Priestia megaterium: one gene and its partner. Each later gene encodes a partner of the first gene's protein in a complex. Links are inferred from orthologs where the notes say so. Each region holds a gene or a part of one and is shown on either strand. Other genes may lie near its edges. The genes, in order: metK and groL.

Evidence for each region.
Region 2: the proteins of metK (region 1) and groL are in contact, whole or in part, in a cryo-EM structure (PDB 8P4O), measured with the Escherichia coli proteins. The link is inferred for Priestia megaterium from one-to-one orthologs.

What each region holds. Positions count from the first base shown.
Region 1 is NZ_CP023317.1:4,616,970-4,626,131, reverse strand. What follows is about bases 5,714-8,608. They hold metK (methionine adenosyltransferase), read left to right. Parts: upstream 5,714-6,507; coding sequence 6,508-7,710; downstream 7,711-8,608. Other genes in these bases: CEQ83_RS23605 (glycosyltransferase family 4 protein), read right to left, coding at 7,742-8,608; pckA (phosphoenolpyruvate carboxykinase (ATP)), read right to left, coding at 5,714-5,883. Outside these bases: ytkD (RNA deprotection pyrophosphohydrolase), read left to right, coding at 1-397; CEQ83_RS23640 (ABC transporter permease), read right to left, coding at 444-1,163; CEQ83_RS23635 (ABC transporter ATP-binding protein), read right to left, coding at 1,237-2,007; CEQ83_RS23630 (ABC transporter substrate-binding protein), read right to left, coding at 2,009-3,007; CEQ83_RS23625 (alpha/beta hydrolase family protein), read left to right, coding at 3,180-3,962; CEQ83_RS23620 (DUF2584 domain-containing protein), read left to right, coding at 4,017-4,259; more of pckA, read right to left, coding at 4,294-5,713; more of CEQ83_RS23605, read right to left, coding at 8,609-8,887; CEQ83_RS23600 (phosphatase PAP2 family protein), read right to left, coding at 8,906-9,162. UniProt on the Escherichia coli protein: Catalyzes the formation of S-adenosylmethionine (AdoMet) from methionine and ATP.
Region 2 is NZ_CP023317.1:207,149-219,881, reverse strand. The notes cover bases 3,878-6,795. They hold groL (chaperonin GroEL), read right to left. Parts: upstream 6,194-6,795; coding sequence 4,562-6,193; downstream 3,878-4,561. Other genes in these bases: groES (co-chaperone GroES), read right to left, coding at 6,261-6,545; CEQ83_RS01245 (AAA family ATPase), read right to left, coding at 3,878-4,403. In the rest of the region: CEQ83_RS01255 (transglutaminase TgpA family protein), read right to left, coding at 64-2,256; CEQ83_RS01250 (DUF58 domain-containing protein), read right to left, coding at 2,249-3,442; more of CEQ83_RS01245, read right to left, coding at 3,453-3,877; CEQ83_RS01230 (CPBP family intramembrane glutamic endopeptidase), read left to right, coding at 6,845-7,573; CEQ83_RS01225 (YdiK family protein), read left to right, coding at 7,570-7,797; twin-arginine translocase subunit TatC, read right to left, coding at 7,824-8,579; tatA (twin-arginine translocase TatA/TatE family subunit), read right to left, coding at 8,595-8,780; CEQ83_RS01210 (redox-sensing transcriptional repressor Rex), read right to left, coding at 8,834-9,472; CEQ83_RS01205 (ABC-F family ATP-binding cassette domain-containing protein), read left to right, coding at 9,931-11,865; tRNA (adenosine(37)-N6)-threonylcarbamoyltransferase complex transferase subunit TsaD, read right to left, coding at 12,121-12,733.

The DNA of each region.
Region 1 (9,162 bases):
ACGTCATGTTTGGGTCGTATGCAGGTATGAAAATCAATGGTTGCTAACGAATCACTCAAAACGAGGTTTAGAATTTCCCGGAGGAAAACTAGAAGGCAATGAAGTACCAGAAGAAGCAGCGGTTCGAGAAGTGTTTGAAGAAACAGGCGGAGAAGTCTCTTCTTTAACTTATATTGGTCAATATAAAGTAGTAAGTAAAGGAAAGACTATTATTAAAAACATTTATTTTGCTACGATTGGAAATGTAATTAAAAAAGAAGACTACATGGAAACAGATGGTCCCGTAATGATTGACGAACTACCTTCGGGCATTCAACAAGATGATGCGTACAGCTTCATCATGAAAGATAATGTTTTACAATATGTAATGAAATATGTAAAGCGAACATTTTTGTAAAAGCATCATATCAACGAAAATACCCCCGTTTGTACGGGGGTATTTTTTATGAGCGTCGGATCAATTTCTTTTCTAAATAAGCCACGCCTTGGTACATAATCGTAGCGAAAATGGCAATTAATAATAAGCTGAGAAGAACAAGAGTAAAGTTGAAGACTTGGAAACCATAAATAATCATATATCCAAGCCCTTTTGAAGAAACTAAAAATTCTCCTACGATGACGCCTACCCAAGATAAACCGACGTTTACTTTAAATGTGGAAATAATGGCAGGCATGGAAGCTGGAAGAATTGCTTCTTTAAAACAGCGGGTTTTCGTTGCCCCGAAGCTTTTTAGTAATTTAATATAGTTTGGATCCACTTCTTTAAAGGCTGTGTAAACGACGATGGATGTAATAATAACGGATATAATCGCTCCCATCGTTAAAATTGAGAAAAATCCTGGACCGATCGCTACTATTAAAATAGGGCCCAGCGCTACTTTAGGCATGGCGTTTAAAATAACGAGGTAAGGGTCTAATATGTTTGCAAGCCTAGTTGAATACCAAAGGGCCGTTGCAAGTAAAATACCTAGCAATGTGCCTAAAATGAAGCCAAGAACCGTTTCAAATAATGTAAAACCAATATGTTCTGCTAGCGAGCCGTCGGCAAGTTTAATTAAAAATAAATGCCACACTTTAGTAGGGGAACTGAAAATTAAAGGATCAATCCACTTTAAACGAGAAGCTAGTTCCCAGAAGCTAAAAAAGGCTAAAAAAATGACCATCTGCACGCTCAGTACTAATCGTTTTTCGCCCCGAACCTTGCGAAGGTAGCTTTCGTGAAGAGTATCTAGGGAGCTAGTGGGTTTCAAGTTGATCAAGCTCCTTCCATATGTCCATAAATAAATCGTTATAGACAGGATGCTGTCGTGCTTCAAACGGAGAGAGGGTTCGTAAAATAGAAGGAACCGTAAATGTTTTTGCGATCTTCCCCGGCTTGGCTGAGAATAAAAAGATTCGGCTGCTCATAGCAATGGCTTCGCCGATATCGTGCGTGACCAAAACGGCCGTTTTTTGATAGGTCATCAGTGTTTTGGAGACAAGTTCTTCAAGCTTGAGTTTTGTTTGAAAATCAAGTGCTGAAAAAGGCTCATCCAAGAGTAAAATAGCGGGGTCAATGGCAAGTGTTCGGACTAAAGCGACGCGTTGTCTCATGCCTCCGGATAACTGGTGCGGATATAGGTCATCTACGTCCTGTAAACCAATTTCTTTTAGAAGTGAAAGTGCTTTACTCTCTGTTTTATCTGTTAGCTGTCCGCGAATTTCAAGCCCAAGTAAAATATTTTCTTTAATGGTTTTCCACGGAAACAAATAATCTTGTTGAAGCATATAACCGATGTTTGGGACTGATGTTCCGATATTTTCACCGTCTATTGTGACAGAGCCGGACGTTGGTTCAATCAAGCCTGCAATAATCGATAGAAGCGTCGTTTTTCCACATCCGCTTGGGCCGAGAAAGGAAACGAATTCTCCTTCTTCAATAGACAAATTAATATGTTCAAGTGCAGTGGTAGCAGACTTTGTCGTAAGGTACATATGTTGAATATCTTGAATGTGAAGTTTTGTCATATTACTCCCTCATTGCATCTTTTGCGAATTTTGTGTTGACTAGCTTGCTGTGATCAATGTGTCTTGGAAGTTCTCCAGATTCGTCCATGATTGTTTGTAAATGATCCCACTCTTTCTCATCTAATAAAGGGTTAGTTGCAAAGGATTTTTGCGATTTATAGCGGTCAATAACAGTTTTTAGCGTGTCTTTAGGTGTATCTTCAAAATACGGTGCAACCACTTCAGCAATTTCATCTGTGCTATGTGTATTCACCCATTTTTGTGCTTTGTAAATAGCTCGAGTAAATTTAGCTGCTGCTTCAGGGTTATCTTTTAAATAGCTTTCTTTGGCCATAAATGTTGTATAAGGAACTGTTCCTGATTCTTTTCCGAAGGAAGCAACGATATGTCCTTTTCCTTGTTTCTCTAAAATACTAGCCGTTGGCTCAAATAATTGAACGTAATCTCCAGTACCAGAAGCAAAAGCATTCGCAACGTTAGCAAAATCAATGTTCTGAACGAGTTTTACATCTTTTTTAGGATCAATATTATGCTGTTTTAACACATATTCCCCTACCATTTGCGGCATGCCGCCTTTGCGTTGACCAAGAAACGTTTTGCCTTTAAGCTGATCCCATGAAAATTGATCGACCTTTTTACGTGCTACTAGAAATGTTCCGTCGGTTTGGGTTAGCTGTGCAAAGTTGATGACGGGATCACTAGACCCTTGTGCATATACGTAGATTGACGTTTCCGAGCCGACTAAGGCGACGTCGATGCCATCAGATAAAAGTGACGTCATTGTCTTATCTCCGCCCCAAGTTGTTTTTAAATCTACCTTTAGTCCTTCTTCTTCAAAAAAGCCTTTTGAAATAGCGACGTACTGGGGAGCATAAAAGATAGAGCGAGTTACTTCGCCGACACGAACCGTTTGTACAGATGTTGTTTTGCTGCAGCTAATTAGTGGAATGAGTAAAATCATAATAGCAAGCAAAGAAAAAAGCCATTTAATTGGTTTCATAAAGCAAACCTCCTTAAAGTAATAAAATATTTTATGATAATGTATGTAAAGAAGTGGAAGAAGGTGAGTGCCTATATAACTATGTGGAAAATCAAAGAAGTAGTAGTCAACGACTGAAAGTAAACCTTAGCGGAAGAAAGTAGGCTAGTTATATAAAGAATGGAGGAAAAAAATGAAAGATGGAACAATTCTTCATAAACAGCGTTTCCCATCATCAAATCCTCGCGTGACGCTGTGGGTGATTACATATGCATGTCAAGGGCTTAAGATTAAAGGAATGCTTGCAGAGCCAAAAGAAAAAGGAATGTATGACGGCTTTTTATACTTAAGAGGAGGTATTAAGAACGTAGGAACGGTTCGCCCTGCTCGACTCATTCAATTTGCTTCACAAGGTTTTATTGTGATGGCTCCGTTCTATAGGGGAAATCAAGGAGGCGAAGGAAACGAAGATTTTGCAGGAGATGATCGTTACGATGCTTTTGCTGCTTACGATTTACTGAAACAGCTCCCTAACGTCCACCATGACCGCATTCATATTTTTGGGTTTTCACGAGGGGGAGTGATGGCTTTACTCACAGCCATTGAAAAAAAAGACAGCCGTTCTCTTGTGCTATGGGGAGGCGTCACGGATATGGTGCTGACATATGAAGAAAGAGAAGATTTAAGAAGAATGATGAAGCGGGTGATTGGAGGAACTCCTTCTAAATATCCTGAAAGATACGAATGGAGGACACCTTTGCATCGTGCTCATCTCGTCGAGCCGCCGGTCTTGCTTATTCATGGTTTAGAAGATAAAAACGTCTCAATTGATCATTCCTATCAGCTCGAATCTAAACTAAAGAAGTCCAATAAAAAAGTTACCAGCTGGTATTTTGAAAACTTTCCACATGCTTTTCCACCAAAAGAAAACCGAGAAACGGTAAAGAAGTTAACGAAGTGGATGAAAGCGCAATAAAAGATATGCTACGATAGAAAAAACAAGTAGAATAACAGTGAGGAGTGAGAGAAAATGGGGATGCCGCTAGAATTAAATACAATGATTGTGACAAAAGGCAACGAAAAGCGTGTAACAGATAACATTTTTCAAGTTGAGAAAAAAGGATATCGTTTGTATCCGTTGGATATTCCATTAAACATTCACAAAACGAAAAATGGAGAATGTATTGGAACTGCTGTTGTGCGTAAGGTAGAAATGGAGCAGGAAAAAACCATTGTCACATATGAACTGACAAAATTACATTCGACTAACTAAAAAACCGATCGTCTATAAGACGATCGGTTTTTTATTAGACTCTAGGTCCGCCTAATGTTGAAATGTCCGATGCTACATCATTAAAACGCTTGAAGTTCGCTTTGAATTTAGCGGCAAGTTCAGTTGCTTTTTGGTTATAAGCTGTTGCATCGTTCCATGCTTTAGAAGGCTGAAGCACTTCATCAGGAACTCCCGGAACATGAGTTGGAATCGATAAACCAAAAATAGCATCTGTTACTGTTTCGGTATTAGCTAGTTCTCCTTCAAGAGCTGCTTGAACCATAGCTCGAGTGTAACTTAACTTCATTCGTTCACCCACGCCGTATTCACCGCCGGTCCATCCAGTGTTTACAAGGTAGACATTTACGTTATGTTCATCGATTTTCTTTCCTAGCATTTCTGCATAAGTTGTTGGAGCAAGAGGTAAGAAAGGCTCACCAAAGCATGTAGAGAAAGTAGCCTGTGGCGATGTTACGCCGCGCTCTGTTCCAGCTAACTTACTAGTGTATCCGCTCAGAAAATGGTACATCGCTTGTTCTTTTGTAAGCTTGCTGATTGGAGGTAAGACGCCGAAGGCATCAGCAGTTAAAAAGACAATAGCTGTAGGGTGCCCAGCAACGCTTGGCAATACCGTATTATCAATAGAGTCAATTGAATAAGCGGCACGAGTATTCTCTGTTAAACTATTATCATTGTAATCTGCTACTTTCGTATTTTGATTCAACACTACATTTTCCAGTACTGCGCCGAAGCGAATTGCATTAAAAATTTGCGGTTCTTTTTCTTCGGAAAGCTGAATGCACTTCGCGTAGCAGCCTCCTTCAATATTAAATACACCAGAGCTTGACCAACCGTGCTCGTCATCTCCGATTAAACGACGGTTTGCATCAGCAGAAAGCGTTGTTTTACCCGTTCCAGATAAACCAAAGAATAATGCAACGTCACCTTCTTCTCCTACGTTAGCAGAACAGTGCATGGATAGAATATTGTTTTGAGGAAGCAAGAAGTTCATCACTGAGAAAATGGATTTTTTCATTTCACCAGCGTATTCAGTTCCTCCAATTAGCACAATGCGTCGCTCTAATGAAAGAATAATGAAGGTTTCCGAATTCGTCCCGTCTGTTTCAGGGTCAGCTTTGAACGTTGGAGCTGCTACAATTGTAAACGGCTTCACATCATCATTTGTTTTTTGTTCAGCTGAAGGGCGAATGAATAACTGCTGAGCGAATAGGTTGTGCCATGCAAATTCATTAACTACTTGAATTGGTAACTGATACTTTTTATCAGCTCCAGCATATCCATTAAAAACAAAAAGTTCATCCTGCTTCTTTAAGTGGGTTAAGACTTTTTTGTATAGCGCATCGAATCGCTGAGCAGAAATTGGCTGATTGACGGGTCCCCATTCAACCGTTTTTGAAGATACAGCATCGCTTACAATAAATTTATCCAAAGGAGAGCGGCCTGTATATTTTCCGGTTTCGACTGACACAGCACCTGTAGAAGTCAGCGTTCCTTCGCGTCGAGCTAGAATTTTTTCAACAAGTTGTGGAACAGATAATTGGTGTTTTGTTGTTTTTAATTGAAGCAAACCATTTAATTCGATAGACATATCAACAGTACTCATGTGCACTACCTTCCTTTTTTAGCTATTATTTATTCATTAATGTTTGAAATTTATAATTAGTATAACACATTTATTTAATTATTCTATACTATTTAACTAAAAATGTTTGTGTATTATAAAAAAATGTACGTTATACCTATTTTAGACACATGTATATGTGCTAGAAGCGAAAAAAGTGAAGCTATTTCAAGTGAAAGCCTTTTTTTGGTCTGTCTTGTTAACCAAACTTCGTGATCATTCTTAATAAGGTATACTATTTTTAAATTTGAGTATGTTACATTAAAACAGATTCAAACATAAAGAGATGATTTCCATTTGAATGTTGTTGACAGTGAAGCGCTTTTTCATGTATTATATGTCCTTGAACGGATACTCTCTTATCCCGAGCTGGTGGAGGGACAGGCCCTGTGAAACCCAGCAACCATCGTCATTTTTTTGTGTAGACGATAAGGTGCTAACCTGATGCAAGGGCACAACCTTGATCGATAAGAGTGAAAGGCTTATGTAGAATTTGATACCTTTCCTCGATACAAGGAAAGGTTTTTTTATATTTTTTAACGTGTAATGAAAATAAGGGAATGAGTACCGTATCACAATGTATCGTATTTATAAGGAGGAAAACTGATGTCAACACAACGTCGTCTGTTCACGTCAGAATCTGTTACAGAGGGACATCCCGATAAAATTTGTGACCAAATTTCTGACTCAATTCTTGATGCTATCCTAGCAAAGGATCCAAATGCTCGTGTTGCTTGTGAAACAAGCGTAACAACTGGTTTAGTTTTAGTAAGCGGTGAAATTACAACTTCTACTTACGTGGATATTCCTAAAACAGTTCGTGAAACAATTAAAGGAATTGGCTATACTCGTGCAAAATACGGATTTGATGCTGAAACTTGTGCAGTATTAACATCTATCGACGAGCAGTCAGCTGATATCGCTGCTGGTGTAGACCAAGCGTTAGAAGCACGTGAAGGTCAAATGTCCGATGAAGAAATCGAAGCAATCGGAGCTGGAGACCAAGGGTTAATGTTTGGTTATGCATGTAACGAAACAAAAGAATTAATGCCTCTTCCAATTTCATTAGCTCATAAACTTGCTCGCCGTCTAACAGAAGTACGTAAAGAAGAAATTCTTCCTTACCTTCGCCCGGATGGTAAAACACAAGTAACAGTTGAATATGATGAAAACAACAAACCTGTTCGCATCGATACAATTGTTATTTCAACTCAGCATCACCCAGAAGTAACGTTAGAGCAAATTCAACGTAACTTAAAAGAATATGTAATTAATCCAGTTGTTCCAAATGAGTTAATTGATGAAAATACAAAGTATTTCATTAACCCAACAGGACGTTTCGTAATCGGCGGCCCTCAAGGAGATGCTGGTTTAACTGGTCGTAAAATTATCGTTGATACTTACGGCGGATATGCTCGTCACGGCGGCGGTGCATTCTCTGGTAAGGACGCAACAAAAGTAGACCGTTCAGCAGCTTATGCAGCTCGTTATGTTGCGAAAAACATTGTAGCAGCTGATCTTGCTGATAAATGTGAAGTACAACTAGCATATGCAATTGGTGTTGCACAGCCAGTATCTATTTCAATTGATACATTCGGTACAGGAAAAGTTTCTGAAGAAGTACTAGTAGATGTAGTACGCAAAAACTTTGACCTACGTCCAGCAGGCATCATTAAAATGCTTGATTTACGTCGCCCAATTTATAAGCAAACAGCAGCTTACGGTCACTTTGGTCGTACAGATGTGGAGCTTCCTTGGGAGTTCACAGACAAAGCTGAAGCATTAAAAACTCAAGCTTTAGCTAAATAATAAAAAAATCTCCGTGAAAACGGAGATTTTTTTATGCCCATTGAATACCTTCAGCAGATTTTTCTACGACATCTTCATATTCTGAAAGCAAATGCTGAAAAATGGCGTCCCATGATTGAGTAAGAGCATAGTGTCTCGCTGCATGGCTAAAGTGAAGCCGCTGGTGCAAATCATCAAGTAAACCTGTAATAGCCGAACTGAATTCTTCTAAGGAGTGAGGTTTGCAAAGGTAGCCGTTTCGCCCGTGCTGAACCATCTGTTTAACTCCTCCTGCATTTGCTGCCACCACGGGAGTTCCAGAAGCAAGAGACTCCAGTACGACATTTCCGAACGTTTCTGTTTCTGAAGGGAAAACAAACAAATCAGATGAAGAATAGATATGAGCAAGTTGCTTACCTTCAAGAAAGCCTGTAAATGTCATATGCTCAGATGCTTGCTGTTGCATTTGTTCTTTTAAAGGACCATCTCCCACAATAAGCCAGTGAACTTGGTGGCGGATATGATCAGGTAAAGATCGGGCAATTTTTAGTAAAAAATCAGCGTTCTTTTCTTTAGCTAACCTTCCTACATACGTTAAGATGTAGGGTTTTTTTATATTATATTTAATACGAATATCAAAGCGGTCATAGTGGGGATGGAACAATTTGTGATTTACCCCTCGCGACCAAATAGCTACGTTGTGAAACCCTTGTTTTTCTAGCTGCTGTTTGGTCACTTCGGAGGGAGCGAATAATTTTTGTACAGGTTTATAAAACCATTTCATATATTTTTGCAGTGGTACACGCATTTTTTCAAGTTCATAGTGAGATAAATAATCATCAAAATTGGTATGATAAGAGCCGACAAGAGGAATACCTAATCTTTTCCCGTAATAGGAGCCGCAAAGCCCCATTGTAAAAGGAGTGGCCAAATGAATAAGAGAAGGGTTGAATTCCTGCAGCTGCTTTTTAATTTTTAGAACGTTTGGCAATGAAAAGCGGCTGTTTGGATAAAGGAAAAACGGCATGCTAGGCGAGCGGTGAACGTATGTTGAAAACGACCGATTATGAGCAAATTCAGGAGCAAATACCTGGATGGGAATTTGCTTTGATTTGACATACTGAGTAAATTGATAAAGTGTTTTAGCAGCTCCGTTAACTTCCGGAGCAAATGTATCTGTAAATAAAGCAATTCTCATGAGTACTCCTCCTATCAATTAGACTAAAAATATGTTCAGTGAAACAGCACCTGAAAAGATGCCGAGTATCAGGCCTACCATGACATCCGTCGGATAGTGCAGACCGAGATAAATTCTTGAAATGCCTACCGTTACTGCAAGCGGCAAAAGAACGGCAGCGAAGGCTGGGTAAGTAATCATCAGAGGGGTAACTAACGAAAAAATAGCCGTTGTATGCCCCGATGGAAATGAATGATCTTTTAATGGATTTTCTAATACTTTTGTATGCTTTAGTT
Region 2 (12,733 bases), 4.4 Mb from region 1 along the record:
ATGAAGGTATACGAAACATTTATAGTAAGTTCGAGAATATTCTATCAATCCGCGAAACAATGGTCAAGAACTCGTTTTTTTGATTAAATTTTCCCACAATTCAATCGACTCTTTCCATTCTTTTATGGAATCTGCATTTCGATATAAAACTCGCTCGTATTTTTCCGTTAATTTTAGCATATTTACCGTATTTAATTTTTCGTCTACTTCTCCTGCAAAGTCGCGCAGCGTTTGATTTTCTTGCCGTTTTAGTCCATTTGCAGCGAGTCTTTTAAGTAAAAAAGCATACGCTGATTCAAAGGTTTCCACACTCTCTTTCTTTTTATAAAAAGAGATATAAAAAGGTAAAAACCATTTAAATCGATTGAGATATATTACTATTAACATAACTACAATCAGTCCGTAGAAAAGCACTTTCCATTTCATAGACAACTTAGCATTTTGAAGAGAAGCTGTTTTTTCTTTCTCTCTTTTCTCTTGTGCCGGAAGCTCTTTCTTCTTAGGTTGCTCCTTGACTTGCGTTTCTTGTTTCTCTTCTTCCCTTTGACTATTTTCACTAGAGTTGTTAGGTTGGCTATCTACAAAATCATAAGGATTAGAAAAACTTTTTGTTGGTTCAAAAGGTACCCAGCCCGCTCCTGGAAAATAGACTTCGACCCAAGAATGAGCATTATTTTGTGTAATTTCATAGGTTGTCCACTTACTACTTCCTGAAATGACGGTGGCATCACCTTCTGTATAGCCCTTTACCCACCGAGCAGGGATATCTAATGAACGAAGCAGCACGACCATAGAAGTAGAGAAGTTATCACAGTATCCTCTTTTTGTATCAAATAAAAATTGATCCACATAATCTTTATTCTTCGTAGGAATTGGAACATTTTCAGTATCATATACATATGGATTGGATCGGAAGTATTCTTCAACGGCTTTCGCTTTTTCATAGCGATTGTTTTTATTTTTTGTTATCGTACGAGCTAAATCCTTTACTCGTTTTGGCAAATTAGCAGGAAGCTGTGTATACCTTGCTATAAATTCATTATTATTCTCTAGACTCTCTGACTTTTTCTCCTCTGCTTGCTGAAGAAGCCCGGTATCAAACACAGGATATTTATACGTTAGCTCATACGATTGAACAGTAACAAGTTTATCATTTTGATAAGGATATAATTTTTCATTTGTCGGTGTAACATCGGCTTGAATGCCATTTTTTAAGGTTAGAGACAGCAGTTGAGGAACATGCATAAGATGAACAGAAGGCTGCGAATAGGTAACTTCTGCTTTTCTTACTTCTCCTGCAACACTTGAATCATATTGAGGGAGTAAGTTTTCATTTCCTTTGAAAGGCACTTTTTCTTCCTCTTTAGACAGCTCCCAGCCCTTACCTGTATACACATCCTTCGTTTCAATACGCCAATAGTGCTCATCCTCTACTTTAGCTGTAAACACAACCGTATCATCATTGACAAAGGATCCCCCCAATTTAGAATCGTCCATATCATAGCCAATTCGTTGACCGCTTGCAGATTCTCCCTGTCCTTGATTTGTTGTGTGAGCTGCAATAAAAGGGACCGGATCTGGCCACTGCGGACCTGGTTTAGGGGCGAGATAAGCCAGTACAATGACAATGGCTAAAAAACTGCCTAGAAAAAGAAACGATCGTTTTCTATTTTCTAAACGCTCGGTGCTAGCACCTTTTATACGTTCAGGATTGATGCGAAGCATGGCTACTAATAAAAATCCGATAATCGTCACGCGAATAATAGCAGCTCCGGCATCGTAAGTAGAAAAGGTATCCAATACGGTAATATACAAAATGGTTAAGAAGAAAAAGAAGAAAATTCTTTTTTGATAAAAGATCCAGTATCGAATTAAATAAGCCATAATCCAAAGCAGGATAAAAAATAAAGTGCTCCTCATTTCAAAGGATAAATTCGCTATATTCCACTCCATGATACTTTGTACATCTGACTGAAGAATTTCCAAAAGTCTTGGAAGCCATTCTGAAGAAAAGAAGGCACCTTGAAAATAGAGATTGTGAAGTGAAAACAAAATAAACAACATGCTCCCTAACGTCATCACAATAAACGGCAATCGAAACGTTAAGCTCAAAAAACAGTAAGCGACAAACAGGATAAAGTATTGAATTTGATTCGTATCAGTGACTTCATTTAAAGGGAGAAGCCATTCCACTAATAAAAAGAAAGCTCCCGCGTATAATAAGACGTTTTTTACATACCAAGCTGATTTATTCACTTATTTCCGCCCTCACTTCCTTTAGTGATAGAGGAAGATCAATATGAACGACTTCAATCGTTAAAGCAGAAGATTGTATGCCATTGACAATAACTGTCTCTTCGTCACTAAGCCCCGCTCCTTCATTTTTAACGACAATGAGTGAAGCCTTAGCATGAGGGCTCAGCTTGGATTGAATCTGGCCAATAAGAGTCCCTGTAACCTGACTGACAATTACCATAAAAGAATGCTGCTTTTGAATAGCAATATTCTGAAATTCTGTTTCGAATGCTCGGTTGCTAATAGGCTGTGCACGTGCTAAGTGATGCAACAGGTTATCAGCCTCCCTTTGTTCAGAGGTTTCCTGCGAAAAAAGGGCATCTCCAGCTAAAAGAAAATCGACTTTTTTACGCTTGGTTTCTTCATGAATGAGCATGGATGCCAGAAAGCTCATTCGCTCTTCAAAGTATAGAGGACCCATAACATCTGCAATGATAATCATACTCCGTTCATGATAATGACCGAACTCTTTAGAAATCAACGTAGCTTTACGAGCCGTCGCCTTCCAATCAATAGATCCTAATCGGTCACCCGGCTGATATTCTCTAATGCCTGTCACTAACGTAGTAGATTGATTTCCCGTAGAAACTTCATTTTTTCCTTCTTCTATTCCTGCTAAAAGAAACGGGATATCTATCTCATAGATTTGAGGATACACGACAAACCGCTGGTGCAGCGGATAATATGCCTTCTTTTTTACAATTCCTAATAAATCACTCATTTCAATCGAAATCGTAAAAAATTCATATTCTCCTCTTTCTACAAACGATCTTTCATATGGAATAACAGCGTTTCGTTGAAAAAGCGGATAAATTGTTCTTTCTTCTTGATCTAAAAGGTTACTCTCCTCTTTCACCGCTGCCATATAAACAGGAAAAGCCGAGGAGCGTGTAATGTGAATGTCATAAGAAAGATGATCTCCAGCGAATCGAGGCTGTAGCTTCACATCACGAGCAACATTCCACTTCTTCAACGGATAGAGCAACACGGCTACCGCATATAATCCAAAAGGTAAGAAGCTATAAAATAAAAACCAGCTGACAAAGCCTCCTTGAAACATGGCGTAAGAAAACGTAGCGGTAAAGATGCAGAATAAAACGAACCAGTCTCTACATTTATTCCATATCACTTTTATATACTGTTTCATAAAGTACCTCTTACCTTTTAACAGGTACTTTCGTATCAGCCATAATTTGCTTCATCACATCACTCGCTGTTAAGCCGCTGTACTGGGTATCGGGTCTTAGCGTTAATCGATGTTCACACACATACGAAGCAAGCTCTTGAACATCATCAGGAAGACAGTAATCTCTTCCCTTCACTAAAGCATATGCTTGAACGGCCTTCATAAAGGAAACCGTTCCACGAGGACTGATACCTAACGAAACATGTGGATGAGAGCGCGTTTTACGAATGATTTCGATGATATAGTGCTTGATCACATCATCTACATAAATACTGCTTACAGTTTTTTGAGCCTGTACTAATTCCGGAATGCTCATGACGGGTTTGACATCCTCAAGATTAACTTGAGTCGATACGCCGTTTAAAATTTGAAGCTCCTCTTCTTGCGTAGGATAACCCATGCTTAATTTGAATAAAAAACGATCCAGCTGCGCTTCTGGCAAATGATAGGTCCCATCAAAATCAACAGGATTTTGAGTAGCCATCACAAAAAAAGGCGCCGGAATTTCCCGGGTGATACCATCGGTTGTTACATGATGCTCAGCCATTGCTTCTAAAAGCGCCGATTGTGTTTTAGGAGAAGTCCTGTTAATCTCATCAGCGAGTACAATGTGGCTCATGATAGGACCTGGACGAAAATGAAATTCCATGTTTTTTGGACTGTAGATAGAAACGCCTGTTACGTCGGATGGCAGCAAATCAGGCGTGAATTGAATTCGTTTAAATTCTGCATCAATTGATTTGGCCAGTGCCTTCACGAGCATCGTTTTCCCCACACCCGGCACATCTTCAAGTAAAATATGCCCCTCTGCAAGCAAAGCAACCAAACTCAACGTAGATACGTGACGTTTTCCAATCACAATTTGATCGATGTTTTCTAATACTTGGTTTAATTTACTATTAATATGATCCAGCTGAATCAATAAAGCTCCCCCTTAAAACTCAGTTAAGCCTTGAGTTTAATAAGTTTTCCAATAAACATAGTACTATCTTAACAAATTTTAAAAAAATCTGAAAATATTAACGCACGCAAAAAAGCGACCAAGTGAGTACTTGGTCGCTTTTTTAGGTAGGGCACTGATTACATCATGCCGCCCATTCCACCCATGCCGCCCATATCAGGCATTGCAGGTGCTCCGCCTTCTTCTGGCTTGTCAGCAACAACTGCTTCAGTTGTTAAGAACATAGCCGCTACAGAAGAAGCATTTTGAAGAGCTGAACGCGTTACTTTTGTTGGGTCAACGATACCAGTGTCTAGCATATTTACCCACTCGCCAGTCGCAGCGTTAAATCCAGTTCCAACTGCTTCGCCTTTTAGACGCTCAACGATTACTGATCCTTCTAAACCAGCGTTGTGAGCGATTTGACGTACAGGCTCTTCAATCGCACGTAATACGATGTTGATACCTGTAGCAGTGTCACCGTCAGCTTCGATGCTTGCTACTTTATTATAGATATTTACTAATGCAGTACCACCACCAGCTACGATACCTTCTTCAACCGCAGCACGCGTAGAGTTTAATGCATCTTCAATACGTAATTTACGTTCTTTTAACTCAGTTTCAGTTGCCGCACCAACTTTGATTACAGCTACGCCACCAGCAAGTTTTGCTAAGCGCTCTTGTAATTTTTCACGGTCAAACTCTGAAGTTGTTTCTTCAAGCTGAGCTTTGATTTGGTTTACGCGTGCTAGGATATCTTCTGCGTTTCCTGCACCGTTTACAACTGTTGTATTTTCTTTTGTTACAACAATTTTAGAAGCGCGACCTAATTGATCGATGCCTGCTGTTTTTAAGTCAAGACCAAGCTCTTCAGTGATTACTTCTCCGCCTGTTAGGATCGCAACGTCTTGTAGCATTGCTTTACGACGATCACCGAAACCAGGAGCTTTAACAGCTACAGCTGTAAATGTACCGCGAAGTTTGTTCACAACTAATGTTGCTAAAGCTTCACCTTCTACGTCTTCAGCAATGATTAATAGAGGCTTGCCTTGTTGAACAACTTGCTCTAATACCGGTAAGATTTCTTGAATGTTACCGATTTTTTTGTCTGTGATTAAGATGTATGGATCATCTAATACAGCTTCCATTTTATCTGAATCAGTTACCATGTAAGGAGATGCATATCCACGGTCAAACTGCATACCTTCTACCACTTCTAATTCAGTTGTGAAACCTTTTGATTCTTCAAGTGTGATAACGCCGTCGTTACCAACGCGCTCCATTGCTTCAGCAATTAATTGACCTACTTCTTCGTCAGCTGCTGAGATAGCCGCTACTTGAGCAATTGAATCTTTACCTTGAATTGGTTTAGAGATTGCTTTTAGTTCTTCAACCGCTACAGCTACTGCTTTTTCCATACCTTTACGGATACCCATTGGGTTAGCACCAGCCGTTACGTTTTTAAGACCTTCTCTGATCATTGCTTGCGCTAAAACCGTTGCAGTAGTTGTACCGTCACCAGCAACGTCGTTTGTTTTGCTAGCAACTTCGGCTACTAATTTAGCACCCATATTTTCAAATGCGTCTTCTAATTCGATTTCTTTTGCAATTGTTACACCGTCATTTGTAATAAGCGGTGAACCGAATTTCTTTTCCAATACAACGTTACGACCTTTTGGTCCAAGCGTTACTTTTACAGCATTTGCTAATGTATCTACACCACGTAGCATTGCGCGACGTGCTTCTTCGCTAAATTTAATGTCTTTTGCCATGTTCCTTGACCTCCTCAAGATGTTCTTAATAATCTATTTTTTACGTATGATAAGTTTGTGGTTAAAATTAGCCGATTACAGCTAAAATATCGCTTTCGCGTAAAATTAAGTATTCAGTACCTTCGTATTTCACTTCAGTACCCGCATATTTTGAGAAGATGATACGATCGCCCGCAGCTACTTCTAAAGCTACACGCTCACCGCTTTCTAATACTCGGCCTGTACCAACAGCAACAATTTTACCCTCTTGTGGTTTTTCTTTTGCACTGTCCGGTAACACGATACCGCTTGCTGTTTTTTCCTCAGATTTTACAAGTTCAATCACTACGCGATCACCTAATGGCTTTAACAAGTGAAACAACCTCCTCAAATAATATGTTTGCATTTTTATTAGCACTCAACCTCAACGAGTGCTAACACAATTATTATATTAAAACAAAGTGGGTTTTTTTTGCAAGTATTAAACAAAAAAAATTTAAAATTTACGACAACTACATATAATAGTCTTAGATTTCGACGATTTTGAGAAATAAAGCATTCTTTTCTCTGTTCAATAATATGTATGTTACAATACGAGCAAGAAGAAATTACTAACTTTACAGTACTTCTTCGACATATATACATAAAAACCTTTTAAAGGAGTATAGAAGATTGGAAAAACGTTATTGGTATGTTATCCTCACCTACATCCTTATGCAGTTTTCAGGAGTTGTTGGTATACCGCTGTTAAAATTAACAGGAATGTTTGATGACTATCCAGTTCGAACAGCGAATGTCATGCTTTTGACTTATTGGACTATCATTAGCTTTATCCTTGGTTTACTTATTGTCTTACTGCTGCTGCGCCGTGACATGTCCATGCGTATAGAACATGCTGGAAAAACGATTGCTGTTGTCTGGTCAGTCCTTGGGGTGTTTCTCGCTATGGCTGGTCAAGCTGTAGCAGGTATGATTGAGCACGCTCTTGGCATTACCCAAGTATCTGAAAACACACAAAATATTGTTAATCTTGTTAAAGCAACGCCGTTCCTTATTGTCGTTACGTCTGTTATTGGACCAATACTAGAAGAGATTATTTTCCGAAAGATTATTTTTGGTTCTCTTCACAAACGATACAATTTCTTTATCTCTGCATTTATTAGTTCCCTTATTTTCGCTGCGGTACACTGGGATTTTAAACATTTACTTGTGTATACAGCTATGGGATTTGTATTTGCATTCCTTTATGCAAGGACGAGACTAATTGTTGTACCTATTATTGCTCATGTTTTGATGAATACAATCGTTATTTTATCTCAAACTATTTTTGCAGATAAAATTATAGAAATGCAAAAACAAGCAGAACAAATGCAGTTCATTTTTGGAGGCATGTTTTTATGAAGAATATCCCTTTAACACGAGGGTTTATTTATATTATTATGGGGATTTTATTCACCTACTTGGCAATTCAAAATGCCCAGGAAACCGTCTGGAATTTCCCCACAATCTTATTTGCACTCGTAGCCGCATTCGATTTCAGGTTTGCGGTTCGCATCTTTATCTTGCACTACAAAATTAAAAAATTGCAGCAGCAATATAAAAATCAAGATGATTCATCCAAATAAAAAAACCACTGTTTCAGTGGTTTTTTTTACATACTAACATCTTCTCTTTCTTGCTCTGCCCTTGCCTTTAACACTTTGCGATACGAAATGCGGGAAATAATGATGCTGATTTCATACAAAATTAAGAGCGGCACTGTCACCATCATGTGCGAGAGCAATTCCGGTGGTGTAATAAGTGCGGCAATAACTAGCAGTACGAAATAGGCATATTTTCGAATTTGAGATAAAAACATAGGCGTTATAATTCCTAAACGCGTCAAAAACATCACGACGACAGGAAGCTGAAACAACAGGCCAAAAGGCAGTGTGAGCTGCATTAAAAAAGAAAAGTACTCATTAATGCCAATCACTTGGTTTACATTCAGCTCATCAGAAACGCGCGTCATAAAATCGACGACAAATGGAAACAACACAAAATAAGAAAAAGAGACACCGCCGATAAAGAGAAAAATGGAAACAGGAATATATCCAAGCGTTACCTTACGCTCTTTTTCATATAAACCAGGACTAATAAATGCCCAAAGTTGATACAGTGCAACAGGAGCTGCAAGTACACAGCCGATAATAACAGCAAATTGCATATAAATCTTAACTGGATCTGTTAACCGAAATGCATTCATCGTTAAATTCTTTGCCTCATCAGCATGCTGTAAATAGACAATAACCTTATCCGCTATAAAAAAGCCGCCAATTGTGGCAATCACAAAGAAAAATAAAACAATTAAAATGCGTTTTCGCAGCTCTCCTATATGATCATATATTGACATTTCTTGTTCGGTCATACTATGATCACCCTTTTACTCTTTGTCATCTACTTGACGCTGTTTATCTTTTTCACGATCTTCTGATGCACCGCTAGCGGCATGCTTAAACTCTCTAAGCGTTTGGCCCACTGATCTTCCTAGCTCCGGTAACCGTTTCGGTCCAAAAATAAGCAGTGCTACAATCGCAATAATAATCCAACTGCCTGCTCCAATCCCCATATTCCCACTCTCCTTATTAATTTAGACTTAAGGAAATCGTAACACAGTCCGCCTTATTCAACAGGATAATTTTTCAAAAAGTAGACGAGCGACTGTAATTCTACAGCAAGATCAATATGATGGAGTCGAATCTCATCCGGTACGTTTAAGCGTGCAGGAGTAAAGTTTAAAATTCCTTTAATTCCGCAACTCACTAAACGATCAGTAATTTGCTGAGCAACAGTAGCAGGAACGGTTAAAATCGCTACTGAGATGTCATCACTCATATAATCTTCCAATTGGTCAAGATGATAGACCGGCACGTCGCCCACTTTTGTACCCACTTTTTCTTCTATCACATCAAAAGCGCACTCAATTTTGGTGTTATTATTTTTAATAAAATTATAATTTAGAAAGGCCGTTCCTAGATTCCCTACGCCAATCAGTGCTACTTTCGTTACTTCATCTTGGTCTAACGTTTTACGGAAAAATGTAAGTAAATAATTCACATTGTAGCCGTATCCCTTTTTTCCTAATGCACCAAAGTAAGAAAAGTCCCGACGAATAGTAGCAGAATCCACTTTCACTGCCTCACTTAACTCCGCTGACGACACACGCTGTTTACCAGAAGCATGCAAATTTTTCAAAAAACGATAATAAAGCGGCAATCGTTTAGCCGTTGCTTGTGGTATTTTTAATTGTTCAGTGTTCACGTTGTACCCCCTCAGTTCATGTATGTCATTACTAACATTTTCAAGTCATATTGCATTACCTTTCACAAAGCATCAACCGCTTTGAGGTAGCGCTTCCAATTCTCTCTCTTTTCTCTTGTTTTATATATACTCCGCTTCACACCTCGACGGCTTTTGTCTATTCAGCACTCCTTAAAGTCGGTATGTAGAACGAAGCAATTAGCCCTTCAAAGGATCCGTTTGTTAGTCATGACGGATTTTTCACATCCATCATAGATAAGTTCAGAGATGCACTTATCTCTTATTTTAACATAGTATCCTGTATAAAATGTGCAGGTAAAATCATTTTATTTCATGAATCAAAACATTCGCTTCATCATTTGTCCTTGTCCCTCTACAAATTACAAACGCTTGTAGGAAGAACTTGTAGTTAAAAATATGTTAAAATACACTATGGATATACTACTAGAGGTGAAAAAATGATTATTCTACAATTGAACGGTATTACAAAATACTATGGGGCAGAACCCATTTTATCGAATATAAAGTTAGAAGTACAATCAAAAGACCGCATTGCCCTAGTGGGACGAAACGGTGCTGGTAAATCAACTTTATTAAAAATTATTGCTGAGCAGCTTTCCTATGACAGCGGAGAAATTATTAAACCTAAGGGTGTTTCCATTGATTATATGGGACAAGATACAGTTCTTGAGTCAACACTCTCCATATGGGAAGAAATGATGACTGTCTTTGCTCCGTTAAAGAAGATGGAAAAAGAATTACGTACGCTTGAAACGAAGATGGGCGATCCAGATATTTTTAATGATTCAGTTCAATACGAAAAACTAACCAAAGAGTACGATCAGCTTCAAGTAACGTTCAAAGATTTAGGCGGCTATCAATATGAAGCGGATACACGATCTATTCTTCACGGTTTCCGTTTTTCAAACTTTGACTATAGCACCCCTATTTCCTCCTTGAGCGGTGGGCAAAAAACGCGCTTGGCTCTTGCAAAACTGCTTTTAACAAAGCCAGACTTGCTTATTCTCGATGAGCCTACCAACCACTTAGATATTGAAACTTTAGCATGGCTGGAACAGTTTCTGCAAGGGTATGAAGGAGCTATTTTAATTGTTTCACACGATCGTTACTTCCTTGATAAAGTCGTAAATCAAGTGTATGAAGTCGTACAAAAAACAACGGTGAAGTACACGGGCAACTACTCTAAATACCTCGTACAAAAAGCCGAGCGCTATGAAAAAGAGTTGCGTCAGTACGAAAAGCAGCAAGATGAAGTCGCAAAACTGAATGATTTTATTCAGCGAAATATCGCCCGCGCGTCGACTACAAAACGTGCGCAAAGCAGACGTAAACAGCTCGATCGAATGGAGTTAATAAACCGACCTAATGAAGGTGAAAAATCAGCTAGTTTTTCGTTTGAAATTGAGCGTCAAAGCGGAAATGAAGTCTTAAATCTCGAAAACGTGTCTATCGGGTATGATGAAAACAAATATGTCGTGCAAGAGGCAAACCTTCGGATTAAAAAAGGTGAAAGCCTTGCGTTGGTTGGTCCTAATGGAGTTGGGAAATCAACTTTATTAAAAGGTATTGTGGATAAACTAAGCTTCAAGACTGGAACCATTTCTTTTGGCTCAAACGTAATGGTTGGTTATTACGACCAAGAGCAAGCCAATTTAACGTCTAATAAAACCGTTTTAAATGAACTTTGGGATGACTACCCAGCCAAACCTGAAAAAGAAATCCGTACAGCGCTTGGAAATTTTCTGTTTTCAGGTGATGATGTACTGAAAATCGTTTCCACGCTCAGCGGTGGTGAAAAAGCACGTTTGGCTCTTGCGAAGCTTATGCTTCAAAAAGCTAACTTCTTAATTTTGGATGAACCTACTAACCATCTTGATTTAGATAGCAAACAAGTACTGGAGAATGCGTTAATTGATTACCCAGGGACTCTATTATTTGTTTCACATGACCGTTATTTTATTAATCGTATTGCCAATAAAATAGCAGAGCTATCTCCTGAAGGAGTAGAAGAATTTCTTGGAGATTATGACTATTATGTAGAAAAGAAAGCAGAAATAGAGGAAATCAAAGAATTAGAAAATATAAAAGCAAACGAAGAACGTACGGTAAAAGTAGATAAACAGTCCTATAAACAAGATAAAGAACAAAAGAAATTGATGAGACAGCGAACGCGCCGCATTGAAGAAATTGAAACTGAAGTAAACAAATTAGAAGCCGCCCAAGCGGCGAATGAAGAACTTCTTTGTGACCCTGAAATTTATCAAAATCACGAAGAAGTATCAAGATTAAACGGTGAAAATGAAAAAATTTCTTCACAGTTATCCACATTAATGGAAGAGTGGGAAGAATTACAGCTGCTTCTAGAAGAGTAGCCTATATTTTTGCGTATCTATTCATCCTATTTACTTGTTCATGCGCTTAAGAGCAAGCTTTATCCACTCTGTGAATAAATAGTGGATATCTGTCTGATTTTCATAATTAAAACTTGTTGATAACAGGTCCGTGTACTGAGTGCACGGACTTTTCCACATAATTATCCACAGTCAATTCTAAATTTATTGAATATTGTTGATAAATCATTTTTATCCACAAAAAAAGACGAATGAGAAATAAATCTCATTCGTCACTTACTCTTCCAAGTCCAAACCGGGGTTTGCATTTAATGACATATCTGAACGTTTTCCTTGAGCAAATCGTACGCTTGCTGCTGCTCCAATCATTGCGGCATTATCCGTACATAGAGATAGCGGCGGGATAATAAGCTCAATATTTGATAGGGGTTCAAATGCCTCTTCTAGCGCTGCTCTAAGCCCTTTATTAGCAGCAACTCCTCCTGCTAATAAAACTTGCTTAACGTTATATTCCTTTGCAGCTTTAATCGTTTTAGTTACTAACACATCAATGACACTCGCTTGAAAGCTAGCAGCAAGTGTTTGTGGAAGAATCTCTTCACCTTTTTGCTTCGCATTGTGGACAGTGTTAATAACTGCTGATTTTAATCCACTGAAACTAAAATCATAGGATCCTTCTTCTAGCCAAGCACGCGGCAAATCAATTAATGGCTCTCCTTCATGTGCAAGGCGGTCAATATGAGGTCCGCCTGGATATGGAAGGTTTAACGTGCGGGCTACTTTATCGTAGGCTTCTCCTGCTGCATCATCTCTTGTTTCACCGATCACTTTAAAATGACCGTGACTTTCCATGTATACAAGCTCCGTATGCCCGCCAGATACAACTAGC